Regions from separate parts of the Pseudomonas sp. JE3303 genome, predicted to be linked through region 2. Evidence: riboswitches for the same ligand, from Rfam matches in the RefSeq annotation. Region 2 holds a riboswitch; each other region holds the start of a gene.
What was found. Region 2 has a riboswitch for cobalamin ahead of AC0ZZU_RS15575 (ABC transporter substrate-binding protein). Riboswitches for the same ligand answer to the same signal wherever they lie in the genome.

Region 1 (7,465 bases), on a different contig from region 2:
CAAAACGCGCCAGCCCGCCCCAGCCGCAGCCCACGTCCAGCAGGTACTCCCCGCCCTGCAAGCGCAGCTTGCGGCACAGGTGGTCAAACTTGTCTTGCTGCGCATCATCGAGGGTGTTGTCGGGTTCCTTGAAGTAGGCACAGGAATAAGCCATGTCCTGGTCCAGCCACAGTTGGTAGAACTCGTTGGAGAGGTCGTAGTGATAGGAAATGGCCTCAGCGTCAGTCTGCTTGTCGTGGGCCTTGCGCTCCGGATTCGAATCGGCTTCACCCTTGAGCAGCGCTTCGCTGAGTTCATCGCAGACGCGGATGACTTCGCTGATGCTGCCTTCGAGCTCAAGCTTGCCCTCGACGAAGGCAGCACCCAGCTCGTTAAGGCTTGGATGTGTCAGCTGATGAATGAGCTGCGGCTCCTTGATCAGGATTGTCACCTGCGGGCTAGGACCGAGGTCGATGTGATTGCCATCCCATAGCTTCAGACGCAGTGGCAGTTGCAAGCTTTGCAACGCAGGGGGAAGTTGCGCAAGCATCAATGAACCCTCCCATCGATCTCGGACGTATGCAGGAATGGTAGCCCATCCCGGAAAGCTTTCCGGGCGAGTCGACGGGCTATGTCACATGCCCGCTGCGCAGGGCAGCCGAAATTCGTTGGAACTGATCCGCTTGCGTGCCACTCAGCTTAATAGCAGCCGAGATTCATCAAAGGTAACGAGCGGTTTATGGACAACTTCAACACCCCTCCTGGCGACGAACCCATACCCGTCCTGGAAGAAGTCGCGACTGTCGTGAAGCGTACTGTCACGACAGGCGTGACCACTGTCGAAAAGCAGGTTCACTCTCAGGACTATGTGGTGTCCGAGAGTCTGCGGACTCACAGCGCATCCGTTGAAAGAGTGCCAATCGGTACCGAGGTGGACGCTTCGAACCCGCCTCAGGTCCGAACTGAAAATGGCCTCACCATAATTCCTGTCCTTGAAGAAATCCTTGTCGTTGAGAAGCGTCTGGTTCTCAAGGAAGAGCTGCATATTCGGCAACATGTGGAGGAAGCGCCTTCTGCTCAGGTAGTCACACTGCGGTCTGAATCGGTAGTGCTGAAGCACCTTGAAGTACGTGCCGCTGACCGAACCGAGGACACTCCTGATCTTAACGACCAACCTTTTCCCCTTAGCAACGAGAGAGAGATACCCATGACTCATACACTGGTTGCAGCATTCGACACCCTGGCTGAAGCACAAACCGCGAAGACACAGCTGCTGGCTCAGCGCGTACTGGAAAGCGATATTCAACTGTCATCGTCCGAGTTGCATGCATCGGGCGCCGGCGCTGCCGTGCGCACCGAGCCGCACGATGACTCGTTCATGCACAAGGTCAGCCACTTCTTCGGCTCCCTCTTTGGCAGCGATGACGATGACAGTGACAAGCCTCACCGCTACGCCACTGCCTATCCTGAAGCGTATCGCCGGGGCGCTGCGGTGTTGACGGTGACTGCCGCGACCGAAGTGCAGGCAGAGCTCGTCGAAGAGATCCTCGAGCGAAACGGTGCGATCGATATCGACGAACGCGTTGCCGCCTGGGGTAATGAGGAGACGGGTTCGATGCATGTTGCGGGGACCCACCTGGGTGCCGATCGCGCTGAGGTAGTGGATCGCCGGACGGATGACCTGACCGGGCGTACCGCCATTCCCGTGATCGAGGAAAACCTGCGCGTGGGCAAACGCGAGCTGAACACCGGTCGCGTTCGAGTTGTGTCACGCATCAGCGAACGCCCCGTGGAAGAGACCGTCAATCTGCACGAAGAACATGCACACATCGAGCGCCGCCCGGTGGATCGTGCAGCTACCCCAGGCGAGCTGAACAGCTTCAAGGAAGGGTCGATCGAGATCCAGGAAACCGCTGAAGAAGTCGTGGTCGAGAAGTCGGCACGCGTGGTCGAAGAAGTGACTGTGGGCAAGCAGTCTTCGGATCACAAGGAAACGGTGCGTGACACCGTGCGCCGCACCGATGTCGATGTGCAAAACGAACCTGGGTCGGTGACGCACCATGAGACCCTCGTTAAAAACCCTAACGATCCGCTGAGAAATCGTTAATCGCAAAGCCAATGGGCCCGCGTCACCGTATGACGCAAGCGGCCGTTCATAACCGATAATTTGAGGAACATCCCATGAGTCTTTTCGGAACCATCTTGAGCAAACTCGGCATCGGCAACCACGCCAAGGCTGACACACAAACTCCGGCCGGTGCGCCAACCGCTGCTGGGACAGCGCCCGCCTCCCCTGCTGCTCCCGCGTCGGCGCCAGCGGCCACGCAAACTGCGGCTGCGCCAGTGGATGTCAGTGCGAAGCTCGACGGTCTGGCGGCGCAAAGCGCGGAGAAGCTGAACTGGAAAACTTCGATCGTGGATCTTCTGAAGCTGTTGAATATCGACAGCAGCCTGGCCAATCGTAAAGAGCTGGCGAAAGAGCTCAACTACACCGGCTCGACCGAAGACTCTGCCGCCATGAACATCTGGCTGCATAAAGCGGTTCTGACCAAGCTTTCCCAGAACGGTGGGCAGGTGCCGCAGGATCTGCTCGACTGAAGTTGAGCGTGCTTGAGCGTCTCAAGCACCTCGCAGAATAGAAAACGCCCCGCAAACTGCGGGGCGTTTTTCATCGGTCCGTAGCGGGAATGGCATGCCATTCAGTCAATGCTTGTCAGTTTGACTCGCCACATACCGTATCGCGCGAGATGCAGCTGCGACAGAGGTTGAACGTCGATGTGACGGAATGCTGCTAATGGGCTTTGCAGTACATGCATCATCGCCGCACGAACAATCATCGGGTGTGTCACCGCCCGCCAGTGCCCTGATTCGGTAAAGCTGTCCAGCCAGAGGGCAACGCGCCGGCAAACGTCAGCAATTGACTCACCCCCATGGGGTGCGGCGTGAGGATTGGTCAGCCACTCCTCCAAAAGCACCGGCTCCTCTCGCTGCAGCGCCTTCAGCGACAGGCCGTCCCACCGACCAAAATCGCAATCGCGCAAAGCAGCCTCAACGGTATGACACTGCCCCAGCATGCTCGCCGTCTGGGTAGTACGCAACTCTGGGCCGGCCAGCAGATGTGTATCGTTCTCGAATAAAAGGGACTTGACCGCACAGCCGAGCACTCCATCAGCATCGACATGGAACCGGCCCAACCGCTGCGCTTCGGTGGGTGCATGGCTGATCAGCGTGAGATGAGTAGCCTTCATGGGTGACTCTTGGTGAGCGGAAGTGCCGACTAGGTGTATCATTTTCTTACGAATGGGGAAGCCGGTGAAAGCCCGGCGCGGTCGCGCCACTGTAATCGACAATCGAGAGCCAGACCCCCAGTTTCGTCAACAATCACAATATCCTGACCGAACGCGTCATTCTCCAGGAGCTTCGCATGTCCACCACCGTTGTCACTACCCCTGAAAGCGATCTGTCGCTGCCCTCACTTCCACTCAGCGAGATCCTGCCATGGGCGATCTTCGCCGGTCTGCTTCTGCTGCTGGCCCTCTACTTCGTCGGTGCCGAACAAGGCGCAACTGCGCTGATCTCGGGTACCCATGTGCACGAGTTCGTGCATGACGGCCGCCACCTGCTGGGCTTCCCCTGCCACTGACCGAGGAGCGTGACATGATAGGAAAACTCCTGCTGCGCGGCATGCTTGCCGGGCTGTTGGCGGGCATCCTCGCCTTTGGTTTTGCCAAAGTGTTCGGCGAACCTTCGGTGGAACAAGCCATTGCGTTCGAGGAAGGCATGGGCCACAGCCATCATCATGGCGACGGCACCTCGGACGTGGAAGAAGAGCTGGTCAGCCGCGAAGTACAGAGCACCGTAGGGCTATTCACGGGTGTGGTGATTTACAGCGTGTCCATAGGAGGCATCTTCGCCCTGGTCTTCGCGTTTGCCATGGGACGCATGGGCGGCTTGAAAGTCGGTCCACGGGGGTTGGCAGCGATCCTCGCGGTGCTGGCATTCATCAGTGTGTTTCTGGTGCCAGGGCTCAAGTATCCCGCCAACCCGCCGGCCGTGGGTGATCCTGAAACAATCCGCCAGCGCACCAAGCTGTTCTTCCTGATGATGATTGTGTCGATCTCCGCGCTTGTGGTGGCGATCAACCTGTTCCGCAAACTGCTGGCCCGTCACGGCGGCTGGAGCGCAGCCATGTTTGCCATCGTGCTCTATGGGGTGATCATGGCGGTGGCCGGCAAGCTGTTCCCGGCGATCAACGAGGTACCAACCGGGTTCTCAGCCTCATTACTGTGGAACTTCCGTGTCGCCTCGGTTGGCATCCACGTGGTGCTATGGACAGTCCTCGGCCTGGCGTTCGGCTTGCTGGCCCAAGGCCCGGTACTGACGCCTCGCAACCTTCACAACGCCAGGCTGCAATCTTGACTACATAGTTTCCAAGGAGAAACGAAGGGCGCCTGATGGAAACATCAGGCGCCTTTTTCATTCAGGTTCACCCAGACATGCTTCGACACGGCAAAATGCCCTCGGGTTGGTACCCGTAGCCGCTGATCCGCAATGGAGGACGAGGTAGGGAGCCGCTATCGGCTCCCACCGGTGACCGTTTTCAGTGTGCCTGTACCGACTTCATTGTCGAAATCCAAAGCGCGCTTCCAGCTGCCCCGAGACTTACTCCACCGTCACAGACTTCGCCAGGTTACGCGGCTGGTCCACATCGGTCCCCTTCAGCACGGCGACGTAGTACGACAGTAGCTGCAGCGGAATCGTGTACAGGATCGGCGCCAAGGCGTCGATTATGTGCGGGACCTCGATGACGTAGGTGCCCTCGCCGTTGGACAGACCGGCCTGCTCATCGGCAAACACTACCAGCTGGCCACCACGCGCACGGACTTCCTGCAGGTTCGACTTGAGCTTTTCCAGCAGCTCGTTGTTTGGCGCGACGGTCACCACCGGCATGTCGTTGTCGACCAGCGCCAGCGGACCATGCTTGAGCTCGCCGGCCGGATAGGCTTCGGCGTGGATGTAGGAGATCTCCTTGAGCTTGAGAGCGCCCTCCATGGCCACCGGGAACTGGGCGCCACGGCCCAGGAACAGGGTGTGGTGCTTGTCGGCGAACAGCTCGGCGGTCTTCTCGACCGTGGTGTCCATGGCCAGCGCTTCACCCAGGCGGGTAGGCAGACGGCGCAGTTCTTCAACCAGCTCGGCTTCGACGCCCGCTTCGAGAGTGCCACGGACCTGGCCGAGGGCCAGGGTGAGCAGCATCAGAGACACCAGCTGGGTCGTAAAGGCCTTGGTCGAGGCGACACCGATCTCCGGGCCGGCCAGGGTCAGCAAGGTCAGGTCGGATTCACGCACCAGCGAGCTGATGCCAACGTTGCAGATCGCCAGGCTGCCGAGGAAGCCCAGCTCCTTGGCGTTGCGCAATGCAGCCAAGGTATCGGCGGTTTCGCCGGACTGGGAGATGGAGACGAACAGGGTGTCAGGCTGCACGACCACCTTGCGGTAGCGGAATTCGCTGGCTACTTCGACTTGGCAAGGAATGCCAGCCAGGCTTTCGAGCCAGTAACGGGCGACCATGCCCGCGTGGTAGCTGGTGCCGCAGGCGACGATCTGCACGTTGCGCACCTTGGCGAACAACTCGGCGGCTTGCGGGCCGAAGGCCTGGACGAGCACGTGGTCCTTGCCGAGGCGCCCTTCCAGGGTGCGCTGGACGACCGCAGGCTGCTCGTGGATTTCCTTGAGCATGAAGTGACGGTAGGCGCCCTTGTCGGCCGCTTCGGCACCTTCGTGGTACTGCACGGTTTCGCGCTGGACGAGTTGGCCGGCCTGGTCCCAGATGGTGACCTGGTCACGGCGGATCTCGGCGATGTCGCCCTCCTCCAGGTACATGAAGCGGTCGGTGACCTGGCGCAGCGCCAACTGGTCAGAGGCCAGGAAGTTCTCGCCGTGACCTAGGCCGATTACCAGCGGGCTGCCGCTGCGGGCGGCGACCAGGCGATCTGGCTGTTCCAGGTTGATGACAGCCAGGCCGTAGGCACCGTGCAGCTGCTTGACCGCTGCCTTGAGGGCCTCGGTCAGGTCAGGTACGGACTTGAGAGTGTGGTGCAGCAGGTGAACGATGACCTCGGTATCGGTCTCGGAGCTGAACACGTAGCCCAGGTCCTTGAGCTCATGGCGCAAGGCTTCATGGTTCTCGATGATACCGTTGTGCACAACGGCGACCTGGTGACCGGAGAAATGCGGGTGGGCGTTATGTTCGCTCGGTGCGCCGTGGGTGGCCCAACGAGTGTGGGCGATGCCCAGCTGGCCTGTCAGGGGATCGGCGGCAACGGCCGCTTCCAGCTCGCTGACCTTGCCGATACGGCGGCGGCGTTCCAGCTCGCCTTGCTGGCTGAAGACAGCCAGGCCAGCACTGTCATAACCCCGATACTCCAGGCGCTTCAGGCCTTCGATCAGGATGCTTGTGATGTTGCGCTCGGCGACGGCACCAACGATTCCACACATATGATGTTGCTCCTAGCTGATAGCGGCACAGATCAGGTTGATGCCGCGGGCTTGAATGTGTTCGCGTGCCTCGGCGGACAGGCGTTCATCTGTAATAAGGGTGTTCACGCTGCTCCACGGCAGCTCGAGATTGGGTATCTTGCGCCCCACCTTGTCGGACTCGACCATGACGATTACTTCGCGGGCGACCTCTGCCATCACCCGTGACAGGCCCAGCAGCTCGTTGAAGGTGGTGGTGCCGCGGTCCAGGTCGATGCCGTCAGCGCCGATGAACAACTGGTCGAAATCGTATGAGCGCAGTACCTGCTCGGCGACCTGGCCCTGGAAGGATTCGGAATGCGGATCCCAGGTACCACCGGTCATCAGCAAAACGGGCTCATGCTCCAGGTCGCCAAGCGCGCGGGCGACATTCAGCGAGTTGGTCATGACGACCAGCCCCGGCTGGTGGCCCAACTCGGGAATCATGGCGGCGGTGGTACTGCCGCTGTCGACGATGATTCGCGCGTGCTCGCGGATGCGCCCCACCGCCGCCTTGGCGATGGCCTGCTTGTAGAGAGACACAGGCTGGGCCGCATCACCGATCAGCTCCTGAGGCATGGTCACAGCGCCTCCGTAACGGCGTAACAGCAGGCCATTGGTTTCGAGCGCCGCCAGATCCTTGCGAATTGTCACTTCGGAAGTTTCGAAGCGCTTGGCCAAGGCATCAACGCTCACCTCGCCCTGTTCATTGAGCAGAGCGAGGATATTGTGACGACGTTGGGGGGTGTTACGCTTCGACATGGCGCGCTAAGTTTCGTTTCGAAAGATAATAGTTGCAATCAAAACCTATGCAGGGCAGTTCGTCAAGTCGAGAGGTAGTCAGCGAGTACAAAAAAGCCGGCTTATTCTCATAAGCCGGCCGGTTGGATCTGTGGATAACTTCAGTCTTTCTTGATCTTCACAGGCCGTGCCCATCCGTCGATATTGCGCTGACGCGCCCGCGCCACTG
Region 2 (7,465 bases):
TCGTTCGGCGCATTGAAGTCCGACATCTGTACGGCGTTCGCGATGAAGATGGCACCACGGGTCACATAGTCGAACGGGGTGTTGCCATCCACTTCCTGGTATCCGACGCTGAACCCGTGCGGCCCTTGGTTGTAACGCGACACCAGGCTCCAGGTGGTGTTGTCGATACGCCCGGACAATGCCTTGCCGGTGTCGGTCGTGCGGTACAGGTTCAGGTCGAAGGTCAGGCTGCGCTGGTCATCGATGACCTGGGTAAAGGTGCTGCCCAGGTAGTGTTGATTCCAGCTGTCTTCATAACGCGAGGCGTAGAGGCTGGCGCTGAAGTTGCTGGTGGGGCTGTACACCGCGCCGGCCAGGTCGAAACTGTCGCCCTTGCGCCCGTTGGAATAGTTGACCACGAACCCTTGGTCATGACTGCTGGCGTTGCGGTCGGTGCTCTCGTTGAAGTGGCCGGCGACGAGCCTGAGCTTGTCGATTTCACTGCTGGTCACGAAAAACCCGGTGGCCGTTTCAGGCAACAAGCGGCTGTCGGACGAGCTGAACACCGGCGTCTTGACCCGCTGCTCGCCGTAGGAGAGCACGGTGTTGGACATCCGCAGCTTGAGCGCCGCACCACCGCGGCTGAACTCGTTCTTCGGATGACCGTCATTGTCCAGCCCCAGCAGACGCGCCTTGCCCGCCCGGCCGCCGCCGCTGTCGAGTTGCGCGCCGAGGTAGGCATGGGCATCGACGCCGACGCCGATCAAGCCTTGGGTGAACCCGGACTGGAATGTGCCCATGAGCCCGTACGCCCATTCCTCGGCCTTGCCGTTGCGCTCGCTGCGCGGCTTGTAGGCGTTACGCGCGCCGCTGTTGCTGGCGCCGTGGCGGTAGTCGCGCTGGTCGAAGACGCTGCGGTTGAGCACGCTCCAGGAACTGTCTTCGACAAAACCTTGGGATCGAGACTGTGCCGACTCGCCAAAAGCCAGCGGGCTGGCGCCGAGCAAGGCGAGCAGCAGGACGGAGCGCTGCGGCGGGGCGATCATTGACCCGCCTCCAGTTGCTTGAGCTGCGCGCTGAACCGCTCCTGAGCGCGGGGCGGCAAGCCGCTCGGCAGGGACGCAACACCCGGATCGCCCACCTGGATCAGCATCACCATGCCCATGGCCAGGTGCGGAATGCACTGGATGCCGTACAGCCCAGGCACGCTGAAGGCCTGCTCCAGCGGGTGGTTGATCTTGCTCTTGAACGCCTCGGCGCCGGCCGGCAGCAGCGCAGGCAGGCTGGCCGCGTTGTGGCCGCTCTGGGTCGGCAGGAAGCGGACCGTGTCGCCGGGGGCGATGCGCAGGTGGTCGGGCTCGTAGACCATGGCGCCGCCCGGTCCGCGGTTGAGCATTTTCACTTCATGGACATCGGCCAGCGCGGCGGGGGCGAGCAGGGCGGCGGACAGCAGCAGGGCAAGGTGGCGCAACGGCATCGGTCAGGCTTCCAGCATCAAGGGGCGCGAAAGCGCAGGATGCGCGCGCCGTCGAAGGGGTCTGTCAGGTAGTGGGCGTGTACGCCAAACGTGCTCAGCAGGCGCTCGGGGGTAAGCACCTCCAGCGGCTTGCCGAGGGCGACCAGGCGGCCTCGGTCGAGCACGGCGAGGCGGTCGCAGGTGAGCGCCTGGTTGAGGTCGTGCAGGGCGATCAGGGTCGTCACCGGAAGCGCTTGCACACGCTGCAGGATGCTCAGCTGGTGCTGGATGTCCAGGTGGTTGGTGGGTTCGTCGAGCAACAGCAATTGCGGCCGCTGGGCCAGGGCACGGGCGATGTGCACGCGCTGGCGCTCGCCGCCGGACAGGCTGCTCCAGGTACGCTGGCGCAGGTGAAGGGCGTCGACGTCGGCCAGGGCCTGGTCGACGATGCCGGTGTCTTCGGCCGAGAACGGCGACAGAGCCGACAGCCACGGCGTGCGGCCGAGGGCCACGGCGTCGAACACACTGATGGCATCGTTGGTGTCGGCTTGCTGCTCGACCAGGGCGAGGGTCTGGGCGACCTGGCGCCGGGGTTGGCGCGCCAAGGGCTGCGCGAGCAGCTGCACGCGGCCGCTGCTGGGCGTGCGCAGGCCGGCAAGCAGCTTGAGCAGGGTCGATTTGCCGGAGCCGTTGGGACCGACGATGCCCAGGGTTTCGCGGGGATTCACTGCCAGGTTGATGTCATACAGCAGCTGGGTGTCGCGCACGCGAAAGCCCAGGCCCTGGCAACTGAGCAGGGCGGCCTGCAGGGGCGGGGTCATGGCATTCATCGTTGACTCCTGCGGCTGATCAGGATCAGCGCGAACACGGGGGCGCCGATCAGCGCGGTGACCACGCCGACCGGGATCACCTGGCCCGGGATCAGGGTGCGCGACAGTACGTCCGCGGCAATCAGGAACAGCGCGCCGCCCAGCGCACTGGCCGGCAGCAGTCGGCTGTGGCTGCCGCCAAGCAGCAGGCGCAAGGCATGGGGAATGACCAGTCCGACAAAGCCGATGGCGCCGACGATCGATACCATCACCGCAGTCACCAGTGCCGCGCACGTGATCAGCAGCAATTGCACCCGGCGCACCGGGATGCCCAGCGATGCGGCGGAGTCGGCGCCGAAGGTAAAGGCATCGAGCGCGCGCCGATGCCACAGGCATACCAGCAGGCCAATCACGGCCACCGGCACGGCCAGCCAGACCGAAGGCCAGCGCACGCCGCTGAGGTTGCCGAGCAGCCAGAACAGAATGCCGCGCGCCTGTTCGGCACTGGCCGACTTGGTGATCAGGAACGCGGTGAGGGCGTTGAACAGCTGCGAGCCGGCGATCCCTGCAAGAATCACCTGGGCGTTGTTGCTGCTTGGGCCGCTGGCACGGGCCAGCAGCAATACCAGCGCGAACGCCGCCAGCGCGCCGATGAAGGCGCCGCCTGACAGGCTCAGCGCGCCAGCGCCGAAGCCGAGCAAGGCGACCATCACCGCGCCGGTCGAAGCGCCCGCCGACAGGCCGAGCAAGTAGGGTTCGGCGAGCGGGTTGCGCAGCAGCGCCTGCAGGATCACTCCGCAGGTCGCCAGGCCCGAGCCGCAGGCGGCCGCGACCAGGGTGCGGGTCAGGCGGTAGTTCCAGACGATGCCCTGGTCAATGGGGTCGACCGTGTAGCCGGCATTCCAGAGCTGGTTGGCCAGTACCTGGTAGACCACCGTCGGCGACACATTGGCTTCGCCGATGGCGACACCGGCGAGCAAGGCCGCGATGAGCGCGGCCAGTGCCAGGGCGTAAAGGGGCAGCAGACGCATCATGGTTGTGGCGCTTTACCGGAAGCGAAGGCCTGGGACAGGGCGTCCAGGCCGCGGAACAGGCGAATGCCGGCCTGCATGGCGTCGGCGTCGAGCACCACGATGCGGTTGTGCTTCACCGCTTCCATGTTCTTGGTCACAGGGTCGTTGCGCAGAAATTCGAGCTTCTTCTCGAAGTCGTCGGCCGGGAAGCGGCGACGGTCCATGCGGGCGATGATCAACCAGGTCGGGTTGGCCTTGGCCAAGGTCTCCCAGCCAACCGTCGGCCATTCCTCGTTGGACTCGACCACGTTGCGCACGCCCAGGGTTTGCAGCATGTAGTCGGCGACGCCTTTGCGGCCCGCGACGTACGGGTCGATGTCCAGGTCGGCACTGGAGAACCAGAACAGCGCGGACGTATCGCTCAGGTCCTTGCCGGCCAGGCGTGCCTTGGCAGTATCCAGGCGGCTCTTGAGGTCGGTATTGAGTGCGGCGCCTCGTTCCTGCACGTCGAAGATCGCGGCCAGCTGGCTGACACTCTTGTAGATGCTGTCGACCTGGAACGGCTGCAGGCGGGTGCCGTCGGCGCCGACCAGGTTGTCCTTGCCTTCGCAGTCCGACGGCAGCAGGTAGGTAGGAATCTTCAGCTCATGGAACTGCTCGCGGGTGCCGACCACGCCCTGGGCGCCGACCATCCACTCGAACTGCACGGCCAGCAGTTGCGGGCGCTTGCCGATCACCGACTCGAAGCTTGGGTCGTTGTCGGCCAGGCGCTCGACCTTGGCGTTCAGCGCCTGGTACTCGGGGAGCACATTGTTGAACCACAGCGAGGTGCCGACCAGCTTGTCGCCCAGGCCCAGGGCGTAGAGCATCTCGGTGCCGGCCTGGCCGATGGTCACCGCGCGCTCGGGAGCGTGCTCGAAGGTCTGCGGCATGCCGCAGTTGTCGACCGTCAGCGGGTAGTGGGTGGCGGCAGCCTGGGCAAGGCCGCTCAGGCCGAGGCCGGCGAGCAGGGTGACGAAACTGGGCAGCATGATGGGTCGATCTCCTATCGGACAGTACACGGAGGGTACGCACGGACAGGCATCGCCCACCCTGCGCGCAGGCAGGGCAGTACCGGGCGCGGGCGAGCCGCGCACAGTGAAGATGGCCATCCCGGACACCCCGCCGGTTGGTGATTGTTTGCCGGCAGGTCTCCTGACTGGTGCGTCACGGCCCGGCTCCGGCCTTCCCGGGGATCAACCCAGTGGCATCGATGGAGCGGGCTCGGCACTTACAGTTGCGGGGGCAGTTCCGTTTGGCCCGCGCATGGCGGGCCGGGGATTCCCTGTTAGTTCCGTGTGGAAACCGGCGGCGGCATGGTAGACCATCCGCCCTCCGGAAGGGAATGGCCTGGGCTCAGAAGTACTTGAGCCAGGCGATGTCGGGTCGGCGCGCCTTGAGCCGCGCGAACCCGCGCACCGGCAGATACAGCGCGACGCTCAGCAGCACCGCCACCAACCACACGCCGCCGATGCCATCAAAGCCGAAATAGTCGCCCTGGTCGAGGCCGAACAAGGCAACGCTGGCCAGGTACATCAGCTTGAGCACGTACAGGTGCAGCAGGTAGAAGAACATCGGCGCTGCGCCAAACACGGCCAGGGCCGTGACCCAGCGGGCTGGCCCGGCGCGCTCGAACGCGCGCAGCAGCAACAGGCCGGTGCCCAGCGTCAGTGTCAGGAACAGCAACGACGGCGGATACTTGGTGATATTGAAGAAGCTCATCAGGGTCTGCATCGCGCTCGGGTAACCCGACCACGGCGCCTCGCCATAGCCATTGACCATGCGCAAGGCGACAAAGCAGACCAGGGCGCTGGCCCCGAGCAGCAGTAGCCGGTGCTGTCGCTCGGCGGGCGGGCTGGCGCGGGTGAACCAGGGGCCGAGCACGTAACCCAGGCTGATCACGCCGATCCACGGCAACACCGGGTAGGACGTGCGCAGGCGCAGACTGTCGGACACGTCCAGCCAGCCACGGTCATGCAGGATCGCCCAGGGCACGTGCATGGCCGACCCCGGCTCGAAGTGCAGCCCGTCGAGCAGGTTGTGGCCAGCGACGATTGCCACGCCGATCGCCAGCAGCCAGGCACGCGGCAGCCAGACCAGGCCGGCGAGGGCGATCATGCTGACGCCGATCGCCCAGATCACCTGCATGTAGATCACGTTGGGCGGCAGCTGGAAGGTCCAGGCGAAGTTGACCAGGGTGAATTCGAGCAGTACCAGGAACAGGCCGCGCTTGAACAGGAAGGCCGAGACATCGCTGCGGCCCTGATGCTTTTCACCATAGAGATAGGCCGACAGCCCGGTCAGCAGCACGAACACCGGCGCGCAGAGGTGCGCCAGGGTGCGGCTGAAGAACAGCGTCGGGTCGGTGGTGTCGATCACCATTGGATCGCTGACCTGACGGTGCAGGAAGAAGGTTTCTCGAACGTGGTCCAGGAGCATGAACAGGATCACCAGCCCGCGCAGGGCGTCGATGCTCTGCAGGCGCTGGGTAACCAGGGTAGGGGTGGCGGAGGCGCTTGTCATGGAGGGGATCGCAGGCAAGGGGTTGGCGTCAAATGAAACGTTATCTTATAACTATTTCATTTGCCTGCGAAAGGTCCGACGCGAAAAAACGATTTTTTCACATTCTTTTCAGAACTTTTTCAAAGGCCGTGTTTCGAACCGTTTGCATTTGACTGCCACTTTCTATCATGGAGATACCTGCGAATGGCTACTCGCAACCTGCTGCGCAACACCTGCATCCTGGCCCTGGCGGGCGCACCGCTGAGCGCTTTTGCCGCGCCGCCGACCGATCCGATCTTCACGCTGGGCCTGCAGGGCAGCTACAGCGAATTCAAGTTCGAGGGCGGGAGCGACTCCGACAAGGACGATCTGGGCCAGGGCGGTGTGTTCGCCACCTTCGGCAACAAGATGACCGCCGAATCAGGCCTGATCTACCAGGTCGGTGCCGAAGCCAAGTACGGCGAAAAGGACGACAACAAGCTCAAGGAAGCCCAGGCTGATCTGGATGTCGGTTTCCGTGCTGCGCTGGACGCGCGCAACTTCGTCGACCTGACCGTGGGTGGCGGCTACTCGTGGACGCGCTACGAGCCTGAGATCAACGACCTCGACACCCGCTTGACCGCCAAGTCGCCATTTGCGAAAGCAGCAGTGGGCTACAACCACCAGTTCGACAACTCGACCCTGCGTGTCGAAGTGGGCGCCCGTCACACCATCGACGGCCGCGCCCGACTGAAAGTCGATGATTTCGGCAGCGACAGCGTCGATCTCAAGGACCGCACCAACCCGTACGCCGAAGTCAGCCTGCTGATGAACCAGAAAGGCATGCCGATTCACGCCGGTGTCTACTACACCCGTACCGAGTACAAGCTCGACGAAGACTCCGATGTGGCGGACAACACCAAGCTCAAGCGTGACGAATACGGCTTCAAGGTCGGTCTGGCGTTCTGATCAGACTGCAGGCGCGGCACGGTCCGCGCCTGCAGTCATGCCGGTACTTTCGATACCCCCAGCGCTGCTTTCGCCTCACTGCCTTGCAGCTGTTCGATCAGGCACTGCCCTTCGCGCAGCATCGCCGCCGCCAGCTCGGCCTGGCAGCCCTCCTTGATCAACCGTTTGCTCAGCCTCAGCGCGTGCTGTGGCAGCTCCTTGAGCCGCAGGGCCATGTGCCGCGCTGCGTCCAGGCAGGCGTCGGCGTCTTCATGCAGCTCATTGGCCAGCCCCCAGTCGAGGGCTTGTTCTGCACTGATCCGCTCGTTGCACAGCAGCATTCGGGCAGCTCGCACCTGGCCAATGCGGCGTGCAAGCAACAGGCTCGAGCCGAATTCCGGACACAGGCCAAGCGCCACGAAGGGCATCTGCAGACAGGCGGCGCGGTTGACGAAGACCTGGTCGCAGTGCAGCAGCAGCGTGGCCCCGATGCCGATCGCCGGGCCGCAGACGGCGGCGATCAAGGGTTTGTCCAGCGCGGTCACCGCCGCCATCAGGCGGAACAGCGGCGCGTCCAGGCATTGCACGGGACGCATGCGCAAGTCAGCGAGATCGTTGCCCGCGGTAAAGCACTTCGGACCGCCTGTGACAAGCACCACGGCGACCAACGGGTCATGAGCCGCCGCCTGTATCCAGTCTGCCAGTTGCGCGTACATCTGCTCGTCCACTGCATTGAGCCT
Region 3 (7,465 bases), on a different contig from region 2:
CCGTGCTCAAGCATTCCACTGCGCTCCCAGGCAGATCAGCAACAACCACAACCACACGCCTTTGCGCACCAGTTGCCAGCCTCGCTCGATGGCGTCGGCATCGGCCATCGGGCCCTCACCCAGGCGCGCGCGCTCGTGCAACTCACCGTGATAGACCGCCGGTCCGCCGAGCTCGACGCCCAGCGCGCCAGCGCCTGCGGCCATGACGGGGCCTGCATTCGGGCTGTCCCACAGTGGGGCCTGGCGACGCCAGCAGGACAGGGCCAGGCGGGTCTTGCCCAGCGAGGCGTAGGTCAGCGCCACCAGCCTGGCCGGAATATAGTTGAGCAGGTCATCGATGCGCGCCGCGGCCCAGCCAAAGCGCTCGAAGCGCTCGTTGCGGTAACCCCACATGGCATCGAGGGTGTTGCTCAGGCGATACAGCACCACCCCGGGGGCACCGGCCACGGCAAACCAGAACAACGCGGCGAACACCGCATCGCTGCCGTTTTCCAGCACTGATTCAGTGGCCGCGCGCGCCACGGCAGGCTCGTCGAGCTCGCGGGTTTCGCGGCTCACCAGGTACCCCACGCGCTGGCGTGCCTGGTCAAGATCACCCCGGCGCAAGGCCTCGGCCACTGGCAGCACATGTTCGCCAAGGCTGCGCATTCCCAGCGCGCAATACAGTGCAAGAACCTCGACCAGCCAGCCAACATAAGGCAGCCACGAAAGGATCATCGCGACCAGCGTAAGCGGCACCACGGCCAGGAACCAGGCGCTGACGCCATGGCTGCGCCAGCCTCGGCCACCGGCGTTCAGGCGCTGCTCCAGGCGCGACGCCAGGCGTCCGAACGCCACCAGCGGATGTCGCCGCTGCGGTTCGCCCAGCAGCGCATCCATGGCCACCCCGGCCACGGTCAGCAAGGCCACGCTCATTGCTTGTTCCCCCAGTGGTTTTCAAACAGCATCTCGCTCAGCGGCCGCTCCTGCGCCCACCCTTCGAGCACCAGCATCGGCGCCGGGTAGAATGCCTCGACCGGGCCCAGGCACAATACCGCCAGCGGCTTGGCGCCTGCCGGCATGCCCAGCAGCGCCGCCAGTGCCTGAGGCTCGAACAGCGACACCCAGCCCATGCCCAGGCCTTCGGCACGCGCCGCCAGCCAGAGGTTCTGGATCGCGCACGACAGCGATGCGAGGTCCATCTCCGGCAAGGTCCTGCGGCCAAAGATGTGCGCTTCGCGCTGGTCCATCAAGGCTGCCACCAGCACCTCGGCGCAGTCGCCAATACCCTCGACCTTGAGCTGCATGAACTCATCGGAACGCTCGCCCAGCGCGTGCGCCGTGCGCACCCGTTCCTCCTCGACCAGCGCCTGGATCTGCCCACGCAGGGCCCGGTCGCTGATGCGGATGAAACGCCAGGGCTGCATCAGCCCGACGCTGGGCGCCTGGTGCGCCGCGCCCAGCAGTCTGGCCAGCAGCTCGGGAGCGACCTCGCCCCCGGTGAAATGACGCATGTCGCGCCGCTCGCCAATGGCGCGGTAGACCGCTGCACGCTCGGCGTCGTTGAAGGCCTGCTCGCTCATGGCCGCAACAGCGCCGCCGCCGCAGGTGGGTTGGACGGAAAATAGAAGTGCACGTAGGACGCCGTCAGCCGGCCGCAGCGATAGACCGCCTCGGCGCCACGTCCACCATTCGGGCTGTGCCCACGGGCGATCGGTTCCAGCTCGGTGCTGGTCAGCGAATGATGGTAGGTATGTCCGCGCAGGTTGCCCTCCGGCAATGCAACGTCCTGGAGGGCCAACGCCGCCAGCCGTTTCTGCATCACGGCGTCCCCTGCAAGCAGGCCAAGCAGCTCGGCTCGTTCACCCGTCACGTCGGTCAGGGAATCGAGCAGGTACAGCATCCCGCCGCATTCGGCGAGCAGTGGCTTGCCTTGCGCGTGGTGCGCACGGATGGCGTGCAGCATCGGGCCATTGCCGGACAGGACCTGATGGTGCAGCTCGGGATAACCGCCGGGCAGATAAAGGCTGTCGACGTCAGGCAGATGCGCGTCATGCACAGGCGAGAAGAACACCAGCTCGGCACCCATGGCCTGCAGCAGGTCGAGATTGGCGCCGTACAGGAAGGCAAAGGCTTCGTCACGGGCCACGCCGATGCGCACGCCGGCCAGAAACGGCTCGACCGCGACAGGATCCGGCTCGGCGAAGCGGACAGGCGGCGGCAAGGCGGCATCGCAGCTCTCGCCCAAGGCCTGGGCGGCGGCATCGAGACGCGCGTCCAGATCATTCAATTCGCTCGCCTGGACCAAGCCGAGATGCCGGCTCGGCAGCTCGATGTCGCTCCCCCGCGACAGCCCGCCATACCAACGCAGCCCTTCGGTCAGGCTCCCTTCGAGCAATTGCGCGTGGCGCAGCGTGCCGACGCGGTTCGCCAGGACACCCGCGAACGGCAGGTCGGCCTGATAGCGCGCCAGACCCAGGGCCAGGGCGCCGAAGGTCTGGGCCATGGCCGTGCCGTCGATCACCGCCAGCACCGGCACGCCAAAGTGCCGCGCCAGATCCGCGCTCGAAGGAGTGCCATCGAACAGCCCCATGACTCCTTCGATCAGGATCAGGTCGGCATCCAGTGCCGCTTCCCACAGCAGTCGGCGGCTCTCCTGCTCGCCGATCATCCACATGTCGAGCTGGTACACCGGCGCACCGCTGGCACGCTCGAGAATCATCGGATCGAGAAAATCCGGCCCGCACTTGAACACCCGCACCTTGCGGCCGAGGTTTCGATGCAGGCGTGCCAATGCAGCGGTGACCGTGGTCTTGCCCTGGCCTGAAGCCGGTGCCGCGATCAGAACCGCCGGGCAGTGCCGGGCTTGGCTCACAGTTCGACACCCTTTTGCGCGCGGATGCCGGCCTGGAAGGCATGCTTGACGACGCCCATCTCGGTAACGGTGTCGGCCAGGTCGATCAGTTCGGGCTTGGCGCCGCGGCCGGTGACGATCACATGCTGCATCGGCGGGCGGGCCTGCAGGTCGCCAAGGACCTGGTCGAGGTCGAGATAGCCATGCTTGAGCGCAATATTGAGCTCGTCGAGCACAACGAAGCCGATCGCAGGGTCTTGCAGCATCTGCCGCGACACGGCCCAGGCTGCTTCCGCGGCGGCGATATCGCGCTGGCGGTCCTGGGTTTCCCAGGTAAAGCCCTCGCCCATCACGTGATACCGCACCTGTTCAGGGAAGCGGCGATAGAACAACTCTTCGCCGGTGCTGTTGCGGCCCTTGATGAACTGCACCACGCCGCACTGCATGCCGTGACCCATGGCGCGGGCGAGCATGCCGAAGGCCGAGCTGCTCTTGCCCTTGCCGTTGCCCGTCAGCACCAGCAGCAGGCCGCATTCATTAGGGGCGCTGGCGATACGCTCGTCGATCACGGCCTTCTTGCGCTGCATGCGCGCCAGGTGGCGTTCGTCACGCTCGGTGGATTCGCTCATGAAAGTTCTCCGCAGACTGTCGGGCGCCGCGCTCGGGCGCGCGCTGGCAGGCACCAGGCGACGACAGATAAATAGGCAGGCATACGGAAAACGCGCAGGGCCGCGGCGCTGGCCACGGTGCTCCGCGCATCACCCTCCGTGATGCCGTTGGCTGTAACAGGCCGGTCTCCGGACTTGCGAGCAGGCTCGGGGCCTTGTGCCACGCGCCTTCCCGGGTAGTCAAACCCAGTGGCCATGCGCGGCGTTCACTCGCTTACCGTTGCGGGGGCAGCGCCGGAATCGCGCCTTGTCTGCGCTCACCGGCTTCCCAGTTTCACCCTGCCGAGCCTTCGCCCGCAGAGCACCTGAAACACGCCGCGAAGGTTAGAGGGTTGCACTCGGAGCGTCAATCAAACCCGGGACGATCTGCCACTGGACCGGGGGCACTGAACCTAGTTTGCGGGGTATGGCTCTGAATACTTGATGACCACCTTGCGAGGATCTCGAACATGGACAGGATACGCGTAGCGATAGTGCTGGCCCTGGCCACCGGCCTGGGCGGTTGCGGCGAGACCGCCCGGCTGAAGCTGGACGAAGGCTTCGGCCCCTCGCCAAACCTGCCCGAGCCGAACGAGACCCTCATGCCCACCGTCAACATCGCACCCGCGGTGGGCTGGCCACAAGGCGTCAAGCCCCAAGCGGCGCCCGGCACCCAGGTGACGGCCTTCGCGGGCAACCTCGATCATCCGCGCTGGCTCTATGTACTGCCCAACGGTGACGTGCTGGTGGCCGAGACCAACGCCCCGCCCAAGCCCGATGACGACAAGGGCGTGCGCGGCTGGATAATGAAGAAAGTGATGAAGCGCGCAGGCGCAGGCGTGCCCAGTGCCAACCGCATCACCCTGCTGCGCGACGCCGACCATGACGGCGTCGCCGAAGTGCGTACCACCTTTATCGATGGACTCAACTCACCCTTTGGCATGGCCCTCGTCGGAACAGACTTCTACGTAGCCGACACCGATCGCCTGCTGCGCTTCCACTACCCGCCTGGCACCACGCAAGTCCAGAATCCCGCCAAGGTGGTCGACCTGCCGGGCGGCATGCTCAACCATCACTGGACCAAGAACGTCATCGCCAGCCGCGACGGCAAGAAGCTCTACGTTACCGTCGGCTCCAACAGCAATGTGGGGGAAAACGGCCTTGAGCAGGAGCAAGGCCGAGCCGCCATCTGGGAAGTCGACCGCGCCACCGGCCAGCACCGGATTTTTGCTTCAGGTCTGCGCAATCCCAATGGCCTGGACTGGGAGCCGACCACAGGCGCGTTATGGACGGCGGTGAACGAGCGTGACGAGATTGGCAGCGATCTGGTGCCCGACTACATCACTTCGGTCAAGGAGGGCGGCTTCTACGGGTGGCCATACAGCTACTACGGGCAGCACGTCGACGTGCGGGTCAAGCCACAGGCGCCGGACATGGTCGCCAAGGCCCTGGTCCCCGATTACGCCGTCGGCCCGCACACCGCCTCGCTCGGACTGGCGTTCGCCAAGGACGGCGTGCTGCCCGCGCCATTCGGGCGGGGTGCGTTCATCGGCCAGCACGGCTCCTGGAACCGCGATCCGCACAGTGGCTACAAAGTGGTATTCGTGCCGTTCGGGGCGGACGGGAAGCCCTCGGGCAAGCCGGTGGATCTGCTGAGCGGGTTCCTGAACGATGACGAGAAAGCCATGGGCCGGCCGGTTGGCGTGGTCACCGACCAACAAGGCGGCGTGCTGGTCGCCGATGATGTAGGAAATGTGATCTGGCGGGTGACCAAGGCGAAGTGACCAGGCTTCTGGCGTCAGGGATTGGTCGCCAGGTTGCCGGAAGGAATGATTCTCTTCGCCTGCAGATACGCCTTGTGCCAGTAGCTGTTGGACAGGTAATCCAGTCGCACCGTCCCGCCGGTCGACGGGGCGTGCACGAAGCGCCCTTCTCCTACGTAGATTCCGGCATGACTGACCTGCGACCCGCCGTTGGTCGCAAAGAACACCAGGTCGCCAGACTGCAGTGCCTGAATGTCGATATCCGGCGCGCGAACGCTGATCATCTCGCGGGTGGTGCGTGGCAGGCTGATGCCTGCGGCATCGCGGTACACGTAGCCGATCAGGCCGCTGCAATCAAATCCGGAATCAGGCGTGTTGCCTCCCCACCGATAGGGCGTGCCCACCAGGCCGATGGCTCTGAACAGCACGTCTTCGGCCACTGGGGAGAACGAGGGTTGGCTGTACATGACCACCCGTGGGGCCACGGGAGCCGGCGCGGGGGCATGACTCGAGCAGGCACCGAGCAGTGCCGTCAGGGAAAAAAGAGCGAAGCGCGCCATCATCGCCATGGTCAGAACATCCTGTCTGTAACCGGTCGACCGCAGTCGAAAAGAGTTGAGAAACTAGATTAGACGCTTTGCGTAAATACGCACGGCGGCACGCTTTTTGAGCTATGCCGCCGTGTTGGACCCGCGAGGGATGCGATCAGTTGCGTGCGATGTTGGTCGGGGCCATGGCCAGGGCACGCTTGGCCTCGATGAAGGTCTTGCTCCAGTAGCGGTCACCGAGATTGTCGATGCGCACGCCACCGCTGCGGCGGCTGCTGGAGTGAATGAACTGGTTGTCACCCAGGTAGATACCGGCATGGCTGACGCGGCCACGGCCATTGGTGCTGAAGAACAGCAGGTCGCCTGGCTTGAGCTTGTTGCGCGAGACTTGAGGGGCGTCGACGTTGATCATCTCGCGGGTCGAGCGCGGCAACTTGAGCCCGGCTTCTTCCTTGAACAGATAGCCAATGAAACCGCTGCAGTCGAAGCCGGATTTTTCCGAAGTACCACCGAAGCGATAGCGGGTTCCGATCAGCGACATGCCACGCTCAAGGATGCTGTCGGCAAGCACTGGAAGCACATAAGGCTTGCTGTTGCTGGAAAAGACATCAGCTTCGTCTTCAGTGACGAGCTCTTCTTCGCCGAACACCGATGAGGCCGATGGCTTGGCCTTGACTGGCGATTGTACGGCGACGGGATGTGGCGCCTGGGGCTGGGATACCGGGCCTTGAGCCGCGCAGCCAAACAGCAGTGTCACAAGTGCGAGGGGCACGAGGGGTGCGAAGCGCTTCAGCATGGGCACGACCGTGTCGGAAGATTCTGTAGGAGGGCGCGACTATGCCTACTATCGAATCGATTTGCAAATTTAATCGATTTTTTTGTGACTTTTGTGTCTGAAGGCTCTGGATCAAGCTTTTCAGGCTTTTTACCAGCCCAGAGTCTCTTTGAGGAAGGGAATTGTGAGCTTGCGCTGGGCCTGTAAAGACGCCTGGTCGAGGCGCTCCAACAGGTCGAACAGCGCGCTCATGCTACGCGTCCCACGGGTAAGGATGAAATGTCCTACCTCATCGGTAAGATGCAGCCCACGGCGCGAGGCGCGCAGCTGCAAGGCGCGCAGCTTGTCTTCGTCCGACAGGCCACGCATCTGGAAAATCAACGCGAGGGTGAGGCGCGACTTGAGGTCCGGCAGCTTGATCGGCAGCTCGCGGGGAGAGCTCGCGGCAGCGATCAGCAAGCGGCGGCCGCTGTCGCGCAGGCGGTTGAACAGGTGGAACATGGCCTCCTCCCAATCCGGCTTGCCAGCAATCGAATGCAGGTCATCAAGGCAGACCAGTTCGTACTGTTCGAGATGGTCGAGCAGCTCGATGCCACGATCGAGCAGTTGGGCCAGCGGCAGGTACACCGCCGGCTCGCCCATCTGCTGGAAGCGCTGGCAGGCTGCCTGGAGCAGGTGCGAACGGCCGACCCCCTGCTTGCCCCACAGGTAGATGAGGCTCTCGGTCCAGCCGGCGTCGGCTTCGCAAAGCCGCTCTACGTAGCCCAATGCCGCGGCATTGGCGCCCGGATAGTAGTTGATGAAGGTGGCGTCATCGCGCAGACGCACACCCAGTGGCAACTGGATGGGTTTCATGCTGGCTGGGCGGTCGGGATGATCCACAGGGGGCCTTCGGTGAA

Region 1: another riboswitch for cobalamin. It lies ahead of AC0ZZU_RS00655 (CbtB domain-containing protein); the one in region 2 lies ahead of AC0ZZU_RS15575 (ABC transporter substrate-binding protein).
Region 3: another riboswitch for cobalamin. It lies ahead of cobO (cob(I)yrinic acid a,c-diamide adenosyltransferase); the one in region 2 lies ahead of AC0ZZU_RS15575 (ABC transporter substrate-binding protein).

The regions. Positions count from the first base shown of each region.
Region 1 covers NZ_JBWGIF010000001.1:126,962-134,426, reverse strand. Annotated here, with positions in the region: gene cfaB (C17 cyclopropane fatty acid synthase CfaB) at 1-529, opposite strand, end outside; gene AC0ZZU_RS00670 (DUF2382 domain-containing protein) at 719-2,086, shown strand; gene AC0ZZU_RS00665 (DUF3597 domain-containing protein) at 2,161-2,577, shown strand; gene AC0ZZU_RS00660 (histidine phosphatase family protein) at 2,679-3,227, opposite strand; cobalamin riboswitch at 3,242-3,367, shown strand; gene AC0ZZU_RS00655 (CbtB domain-containing protein) at 3,404-3,622, shown strand; gene AC0ZZU_RS00650 (CbtA family protein) at 3,637-4,398, shown strand; gene glmS (glutamine--fructose-6-phosphate transaminase (isomerizing)) at 4,642-6,477, opposite strand; gene AC0ZZU_RS00640 (DeoR/GlpR family DNA-binding transcription regulator) at 6,490-7,257, opposite strand; gene glmU (bifunctional UDP-N-acetylglucosamine diphosphorylase/glucosamine-1-phosphate N-acetyltransferase GlmU) at 7,398-7,465, opposite strand, start outside.
Region 2 covers NZ_JBWGIF010000010.1:79,892-87,356, forward strand. Annotated here, with positions in the region: gene AC0ZZU_RS15555 (OprD family porin) at 1-1,025, opposite strand, end outside; gene AC0ZZU_RS15560 (pseudoazurin) at 1,022-1,456, opposite strand; gene AC0ZZU_RS15565 (ABC transporter ATP-binding protein) at 1,474-2,265, opposite strand; gene AC0ZZU_RS15570 (FecCD family ABC transporter permease) at 2,262-3,278, opposite strand; gene AC0ZZU_RS15575 (ABC transporter substrate-binding protein) at 3,275-4,288, opposite strand; cobalamin riboswitch at 4,425-4,621, opposite strand; gene AC0ZZU_RS15580 (acetyltransferase domain-containing protein) at 4,653-5,819, opposite strand; gene AC0ZZU_RS15585 (outer membrane beta-barrel protein) at 6,003-6,746, shown strand; gene AC0ZZU_RS15590 (enoyl-CoA hydratase-related protein) at 6,782-7,465, opposite strand, start outside.
Region 3 covers NZ_JBWGIF010000017.1:23,554-31,018, forward strand. Annotated here, with positions in the region: gene cobD (threonine-phosphate decarboxylase CobD) at 1-14, opposite strand, end outside; gene cbiB (adenosylcobinamide-phosphate synthase CbiB) at 7-915, opposite strand; gene bluB (5,6-dimethylbenzimidazole synthase) at 912-1,562, opposite strand; gene AC0ZZU_RS22005 (cobyrinate a,c-diamide synthase) at 1,559-2,854, opposite strand; gene cobO (cob(I)yrinic acid a,c-diamide adenosyltransferase) at 2,851-3,462, opposite strand; cobalamin riboswitch at 3,605-3,825, opposite strand; gene AC0ZZU_RS22015 (PQQ-dependent sugar dehydrogenase) at 3,951-5,264, shown strand; gene AC0ZZU_RS22020 (C40 family peptidase) at 5,279-5,812, opposite strand; gene AC0ZZU_RS22025 (C40 family peptidase) at 5,949-6,587, opposite strand; gene hda (DnaA regulatory inactivator Hda) at 6,717-7,421, opposite strand.